DNA from 2 places in the Exiguobacterium sp. s133 genome. Region 1 is predicted to be linked to the other one. Evidence: riboswitches for the same ligand, from Rfam matches in the RefSeq annotation. Region 1 holds a riboswitch; the other holds the start of a gene.
What was found. A riboswitch is a leader RNA that binds a small molecule or an ion and turns the genes downstream of it on or off. The one in region 1 is predicted to bind thiamine pyrophosphate.

Region 1 (4,145 bases):
CCGGAGCAGCCCAATCCGACCGCAGCGAGTAAAAGTAAGGCTATCGTTTCGCGTAACGTCGGTGCCGCAATCAAAAGCACCATCACGTACAGAAGGGCACCGAGCTTGAGTGCCGGATTAATACGCGCGAGCGGGGAGTCGTTTTCCTGCACGACGTTTCACCTCCTCGAGTTGCTGATACAAATACGATAACGGACGAGAGAGTTGGTTATGCTCGAGTAACGTCTCGTCTTTAAACAAAGTGTCCGGTGTGCCGTCGAACTGAAGTCGCCCGTCACCAAGGACGAGGACCCGGTCGGCATACTGGTGGACCAGCTCCATGTCATGCGTCACCATGATCAGCGTCGTCCCGTTTAATCGAGCCTGCTCGAACATCTCGATGAGTTGACCTGTCGTCTCGGCATCTTGACCGAACGTCGGTTCATCGAGCAACAGGACGTCTTTTGGTTCTAACAACATCGTCGCGACGCTGAGCCGTCGCTTTTGACCCATGCTCAGAGCGAGGGGCGACTGACGGGCGACATGGGTTAACCGGTAGGATTGCAACGCCGTTTCAATCCGCTCCGGCGTCGGTGCATCCATGCTGATTACGAGCTCGTCTTCGACCGTCTGCTTGAGAAATTGGAGCTCTGGCTGTTGAAAGACGAATCCGACGTGTCGGTAATAGCTCCGACTTTTCCATGTCCGCAGTTCTTTTTCGAACAAGCGGACCGTACCGCCTTGCGCCGGAATCAATTTCGCCAGTGTTTCGAGCAACGTGCTTTTCCCGGCACCGTTCGATCCGACGACCATGATCCATTCTCCGGCGTGTGTTGCAAGCGACAGGTTATCGACAATCACTTGCTTACGCCGGCTAATCGCGGTGCGCGTCAGCGCGAACGTCGTGTCGTGCCGAACCGGAGGACGGATGTTATTCGTTTTTCGTAACCGCCCCGCCTGGGAAGAAGCGGGGGGCACGGTTTCCAGTTCATACGGGTAGAGGAGCGGTGTTGCAATGCCGCGTCGTTCGAGTTCAGCGCGATGCTGACCGAAGACATCAAGCGGCGGACCATCGCGTAAAATCGTTCCGCCGTGATCGAAGACGAGCACCCGGTCACTGAACGTCACACAGCGGTCAAGCTGATGTTCAATCAGAACGAGCGTCAACGTCCGGTCGTGATGGAGTTCCTCAATCAGCTGCATCAAAACCCGATGTCCTGCCGGATCGAGTTGCGCCGTCGGTTCGTCAAGCAATAGAATATCCGGCTCAAGCGCTAGGACGCAGGCGAGGGCGAGTCGTTGTTTCATCCCTCCTGACAGTTGCATAATCGGTGTCGTCAGCGGCACGTCCAGACCGACACGTGCCAGTACGGCGTCAATCCGGTCATCCATCTGACTGCGGTCGACTGAGCGATTTTCAAGACTAAAGGCAACTTCCGCTCCGACGGTCTGCATGCAGAACTGGTCGTCCGGATTTTGAAAAAGGATTCCGACCGTCCCATTCGTTTTGCAGTGGCCGCTGACATCGGCTTCGATCGCGTCAGGTAATAAGCCGGCGAGAACATGTAAAAACGTCGTTTTCCCACTGCCGCTCGGTCCGACGAGCAACGTCGTTTCCCCTTCGTGTAGCGTCACCGTCACCTTGTGCAGGACGTTGTCATGTTGCCCAGGATAGCGGACAGACAAGTCGTTACAATGAATCATGCTGCATCCGGCTTCCGCCGCTTACGCCCGATCGCATAACCGTTCAACGTCCCTGTCTTGACGAGCGCATCGACGATGACTTTCGCAAGTAATCCACCGAGCAATGCACCGCTGACGAGTTGAAGGGAAAACGTCAACAGAAGTGTCGTCGTCGTATAGTAGGCGAAACCATTGACGACAAGACTATAGACCATACTGCCGATTGCGGCGAACATTCCGGATAGAACTAACGTCATTGTGTTGAACTTCCGGTATCCGAAGAGGGCAAAAGCGATTTCGGCACCGATTCCTTGAGCGAAACCAATCAATAAGGCCGATAATCCGAAGTGACTCCCCGTGAATAATTCGACAGCCGCGGCGACGACTTCTGCAATCAGTGCTGCCCCGGGCTTTTGAATGATGTAGGCGACAAGCGGACTCGCGATGACCCAAATCCCGAACATCCAGTTCGATCCGACCGGTCCGAAGATCGCGGAAATCGGTAACCACAATGTCGACCACCCTAAGTAGAGTACCCCGCAAGCAACCGACAACATCATCATGACAATGATTTCTTTCATTTTCCAACTGTTCATGTTCCTATCTCCCTTTGGCACAACCACCAGACAAACAAAAAGACCGCCCTCTATGAAAGAGAGCGGTCGCTGAATCTGCAAACATGCAGAAAAATTGAACGAATTACCGCTCCACTTTCCTACGCTAGTATGAACTAGATCAGGTTCAAAGGGTCCGAAGTGAATCGTCTCAGCCAATGGGCTCCCCTAGTGGATGTGCATATAATGTGTACGCTATTTACTGTACCGACTCTACTGACAGTTGTCAATACAGATAAAAAAACCCTCCGCGAGGGGAGGGTAAGAAAAATTATTCTTTTTCTTCCGTGTGTTCTTCAGTAGAAACCTCTTCTGTCGCTTCAGCTGATTCTTCAGCATCTGCTTCTTCGAGATCCGCTTCAAGTGTCGATTCGACGACGGCAACGACTTGAATGTCACCTTCCGTAACGATACGGTATTCTTTTTCTTCCGGTAAATCCGAAACCGATAGAGAATCACCGAGGTTAAGATTTGTCACATCGACTTCGACGCGTTCCGGTAATTTATCTGGTGTAGCTGCAACTGTTACTTTAAAGAGTGTTTGTGAAAGATATCCACCAAGTTTTGCACCAGCCGCTTCGCCGACGAGGACGATATCTGTTTCGACTTCTGTTTCTTCATCCATTTTAACAGCGATGAATTCAACGTGCTTGATTGTTGGTGTGAAGATATCCATATCGAGTTTATTGATCAGTGTGTTGACTTTTTTACCACCGATTTGAAGTGCAACAAGTGCATTCTCACCATGTTCGCGAACGACTTTGATCAATGCTTTTTCGTCAAAGGCAATCGGTGTACTTTCCACTTTGTAACCATACACGACACCAAGAGCTTTTCCTTCATGACGTAATTGCTTTCTAAGTGAGCGTGGGCGTACTTCGCGTTCTTCTACTTTTAATGTTACTGACATGTTCATTTCCCCCTTGAATTTGGTATAGCCCTCAAAAGGTAATGAAGAAAGGAGTGGAACGAATCGTTCCGGATCAAGACGGTGCATCGAATGCTATTTCAAATTGATTTCATAAAAATGAAGATCGAAGTGAGTGGTTAGCATTTCTCTCCCAGGTCATTACGCTGATATTGAGAAACATGTGGTTGTAAAAGCAACTCGCTGATGCGGTGCTATGATAGTTATACCCCCGTAACATTAAAAGCTAAACATCAACCGGCGAAAAAACGATAGCCAGAAACCTGTTCTCCCTAGAGCAGCAACGGTTTACATCCTATTAAGAAATCGGTGCCTTTCCTCTTATTCAAGCAATTGAACCATCTCATCGACCGATAACGCAAGTGACGCCGGTTGTTCAAGTATGTCCGTCACGAGTGTCGCTTTCCGTTCCTGCAGCTCGATGATTTTTTCTTCGATCGTGCCTTTCGTGATTAATTTAATGACTTCGACCGTCTGTGTTTGTCCCATCCGGTGTGCCCGGTCAGCCGCTTGCTGTTCGACAGCCGGATTCCACCAACTGTCATATAAGATGACAGTATCCGCCGTCGCCAGGTTCAGTCCGGTGCCGCCCGCCTTCAGTGAAATCAAAAACAGATCGACTTCGCCTGCATTAAAACGGTCGCAGCGTTCGAGACGCTCCGCAATCGGTGTATCCCCGCGCAGTTCGAAATGAGGGAGGTGCAACTCATGCAGGTCGTCCCGAATCAAATCGAGCATTTTTGTAAACTGTGAAAAAATTAAGATCCGTTTGCCTGCTGCCCGTTTTTCTTGAATCAAGGCGAGCAACCGGTCCCGTTTCGCCGACCGACCACGGTAGTTTTCGACGAACAACCGGGGATCGCAACAGATTTGCCGGAGCCGGGTCAATCCGGCGAGTAACTTCATCCGTTCTTCCGGTTTTGACTGATCGAGATGCTGTA
Region 2 (4,145 bases), on a different contig from region 1:
CCGCGGGCAAAAGTGACCGTCAAAAAAGGTTCGACGGTCAATCTTGTTGTCTCGACGGGCAGTGATCCGGTCGAAGTGCCGGATGTAACGGACGAAACAGAGAAAAAAGCGACCTCGATCTTGAAGGATGCTGGGTTCTCAAAAGTAGATGTCGAAAAAGAAGAGTCGGAAGACATTAAACAAGGCAATGTCATCCGGCAATCGATTTCAGCCGGAACAGAAGTGATTGCAAAGGAACAGACGATTACAATCACGGTATCCGAAGGTTCGTCAGCGTTTGAATTGAAGGATTTGACGAACATGTCGAGTGCTGAAGCAAAAGCGTACTTGGACGCGACAGGTCTCGACGGTACATTCGAACAAGAATTTTCGAGTGAAGTCGAACTGGACCAAGTCATTCGTCAATTTCCGCAAGCGGGTGTCAAAGTCGAGCCGAACGATTCCGTGACGGTCTTTATTTCAAAAGGGGAGGAAGAACAAACCGTGACGGCGACCTTCCCGGAAAAAGTAGCCTACGATGCTGTAGGTGAAGGGGATGAAGATCCGCCGCGGCAAGTCATTCGAATCGAGACGGATGATGCTAAAGGGAAACGTACGGTGATTGAAGAGTCGATTGACAGTGATGAAACATTTGATGTTCCGGTGACGATTGATCCGGGCGAAGAAGGAAAAATCACAATTTATAAAGATGATGTAGTGTATCGCTCGAAAACGATTACCTATAAACAAGCGAAAGCAGAACAATGAGTGTGCTACGAACCGCAAATTGAAGGAGGGCATGGGATGGCAGAAAATCGTATCGAAGAAAATCGGGACGGGACGATCATTCGTCTACAAGGTGGGTTTTATGATGTCATGACGACGCAGGGCGAGGTGCGATCGCGCGCTCGGGGAAACTTCCGAAAACGTGGTATCAGTCCTGTTGTAGGAGATGAGGTCGTATTGCATATCGAAAGCGAAACTGGATACATTTTAGAAGTGAAGGAACGGCAAAATTTCCTGGTTCGTCCACCGGTCGCAAACATCGATCAAGCTTTGCTTGTCGTCTCAGCAGCAGAACCGGACTTTTCAGCCCATTTGCTCGATCGATTTTTAGTCTTAATCGAAGCAAAAGAGATTCAACCTATCATTATCTTGACGAAGATGGATTTGTTGCAAGGAACAGCGGAAGCAGAAGTCCGGACGGCGATTGCCGGTTACCGACAAATCGGTTATCAGGTGATTGAGACGTCGAGTGAGACGCTAGAAGGGGTAGAGGAAGTCCGCCCGCTACTCAAGGAAAAAACAAGTGTGCTCGCGGGACAGTCGGGAGTCGGAAAAAGTTCATTGTTGAATGCGCTCGATGCGACGCTCGATCTCGAGACGAGCCACATCTCGAAATCGCTCGGACGCGGACGACATACGACGCGTCATGTGACGTTAATTCCGCTTGCAGAGGGCTTGATTGCTGATACGCCAGGGTTTTCGAACCTCGATTTTCCACACGAGATGGAAATCGAAGAATTACGTTGGTGTTTTCCAGAATTCGTCGCACGGCAAGATACGTGCAAATACCGTGGTTGCCTGCATTTAAACGAACCAGGCTGTGCTGTCAAAAAATCAGTTGAGGGAGAAGAAATCATGTCCTCACGCTATACGAATTATGGTATGTTTGTAGAGGAAATCAAGAATCGAGCGCGGAGGTATTGAAATGATTAAAATCGCACCATCTATTTTATCAGCAGATTTCGCCAACCTAGAACGAGACGTTAAAGCTGTCGAGGCGGCAGGAGCAGATTACATCCATTTCGACGTCATGGACGGCCAGTTCGTCCCGAACATTTCATTTGGTCTACCCGTCCTCAGTAGTCTTCGTCAAAAGACGGACATGGTCCTTGACGTTCATTTAATGATCGATCGACCAGAAAACTTCGTCGAAGCGTTTGTAGCGGCAGGAGCGGATATCGTCACCTTCCATGTCGAAGCGACGAATCATGTCCATCGTGTCTTGCAACAAATCAAAGGGGCTGGAGCAAAGGCCGGCGTCGTGCTGAATCCACACACGTCACTGTCGACGATTGAACATGTCCTAGAAGAAGTCGACATGGTCTTGTTGATGACGGTCAATCCAGGATTTGGCGGACAAGCTTTCTTGCCGAGCGTCATGACGAAGCTGAAGCAATTGGCGATGATCAAAGCAGAGCGCGGTTTGACGTTCGAAATTGAAATCGATGGTGGTGTCAACGCGGAAACGGCAAAACTGTGTATCGACAATGGGGCAAACGTCCTTGTCGCAGGTTCTGCAATCTACAATGCACCAGACTATGCGGAAGCCATCACTAGTATTCGAAACGCGGCTCACGTATAATAGAGCCAAGACAATTAAATTTTGACCGCAAGGGGTGTCGCGTCAAGCGGCTGAGAGAAGTGAGTAGACTTTAACCCTTCGAACCTGTTCCGTTCAGACGGACGTAGGGATGTGGCGCACGCAGGCAGTACGGCGTCCGTCGTACTGCCTTTTTGTTGTCATCATTATTTTATTTTTAGGAGGAACACAGTATGAAACGATTACAAATGTTAATGGAGATTGCGATTTTCGCGAGTCTCGGTGTTGTATTTGATTTATTGATTCCGTTCAAAATGCCACAAGGCGGATCCATCAGCTTAGCGATGTTACCGATTTTCGTCATGGCCTTTCGTCACGGCGTCGTTGGTGGTGTCATCACGGGTGCGCTCGTCGGAACGATTCAATTGATGTTCGCTCCGCAAGTCTTGACGGTCGTCCAACCGCTGCTTGACTATACGCTTGCATATGGTGTCGTCGGTTTGAGTGGAGTGTTCGCAGGCCAAGTCAAAAAAGCAGCAACAGAAGGTCAAAAAAAGCGTCTCATGACGATTGTTTTGTTTGCGACCTTGTTAGGTGCCGGTCTACGTTACATCTGTCATGTCATCAGTGGAATCGTCTTTTTTGCAGAGTATGCCAAAGGACCGGTCGTTCCTTACTCGTTCATTTATAACGCGACGTATATGGCTCCGTCGTACGTTTTATGTGGGGTCGTTGCAGGTATTTTGCTTACGACAGCACCACGTCTTTTACGTTACTCCGCTCGCGGTATTTAAAGATGAGAGTTTTAATCGTTGCGGCAGGACCGGCAGAAGACGTCCCGACGCTCGCACCATTCGTGAAAGACAAGACGATGATTATCGGTGTTGACGGCGGGATTGCGACATTAGTGGAGCAAGGACTTGATTTTGATGTGGCAATCGGTGACTTTGATTCGCTCAGATACGTTCCGGATGGTGGATTGCTTCATCCGGCAGAAAAAGATGAAACGGACTTAGAACTAGCGTTACGTTACGCTACCGAACAGGCTGCAGGTGCTGAACTACTCATCTTTGGTGCGACGGGTGGTCGGCTCGACATGACGCTACAGAACGTCTATTTGTTAAAACAATTTCCGATGGCACGACTCGTGACGAAACGTGAGGATGTCCGGTACTGGAAAACCGGTCAGTACGAACTCGCGTCTGAAGGGTATCATTACCTGTCATTCATTCCCCTTGTCCCGTCGAACTTGACGTTACGCGGCGTCAAATACCCCTTGACGGAGCATCCTGTTCCGGTCGGTGGTTCGCTGACGGTCAGCAATGAGTGGGTTGGTGTTGCGCAAGTGACGGTCGTCGAAGGGGAAGTCCTCGTCCTGCGCACGCATGAAAAATAAAAACGCGATAGACGCGATTCCATCATATCTCGCTGATGCGACCGGGACATGCGTTCTTCAAGTACACGTCATGACGTCATGAACAAAAAGATAGGTATGGCAAACGCCGATGACTCCGTATGTGAAACGGAATCATCGGCGCTTTGATTTTTTAGCAGCTTATTTAGTTAGCCGCCTGTTTGAGATTAACCCGGTGTATCCAGGGTCCGATAACAAGTTACCGATTGTCGTGAAGTGTCGAACTGGCTGCTTGTTGTTCGCTTTTTGCAGCGATATGTTTTCCTTTGACGAAAAGATGGTAACTTGCCCATGTCAGTAGGAAGAAAGGGACGCCGAGATATAAGGCGACGCGTTGATCGGCTTGAAAACCTAAACTGATTAAGACGAGCAGATTGAGTGAGAATGAGAGGATGGGTAAGACTGGGAAGAACGGTGTTTTGAACT

Region 2: linked by a shared signal. The riboswitch ahead of thiT (energy-coupled thiamine transporter ThiT) and the one ahead of KNP96_RS13215 (ECF transporter S component) in region 1 are both predicted to bind thiamine pyrophosphate.

Annotation. Positions count from the first base shown of each region.
Region 1 is NZ_JACSMK010000011.1:6,127-10,271, forward strand. Features, by position in the region: gene KNP96_RS13205 (energy-coupling factor transporter transmembrane component T family protein) at 1-152, opposite strand, end outside; gene KNP96_RS13210 (ABC transporter ATP-binding protein) at 118-1,683, opposite strand; gene KNP96_RS13215 (ECF transporter S component) at 1,680-2,258, opposite strand; TPP riboswitch at 2,358-2,456, opposite strand; gene KNP96_RS13220 (50S ribosomal protein L25/general stress protein Ctc) at 2,548-3,186, opposite strand; gene KNP96_RS13225 (DEAD/DEAH box helicase) at 3,526-4,145, opposite strand, start outside.
Region 2 is NZ_JACSMK010000001.1:210,003-214,147, reverse strand. Features, by position in the region: gene pknB (Stk1 family PASTA domain-containing Ser/Thr kinase) at 1-747, shown strand, start outside; gene rsgA (ribosome small subunit-dependent GTPase A) at 784-1,689, shown strand; gene rpe (ribulose-phosphate 3-epimerase) at 1,691-2,347, shown strand; TPP riboswitch at 2,368-2,474, shown strand; gene thiT (energy-coupled thiamine transporter ThiT) at 2,539-3,099, shown strand; gene KNP96_RS01060 (thiamine diphosphokinase) at 3,102-3,701, shown strand; gene KNP96_RS01055 (amino acid permease) at 3,919-4,145, opposite strand, start outside.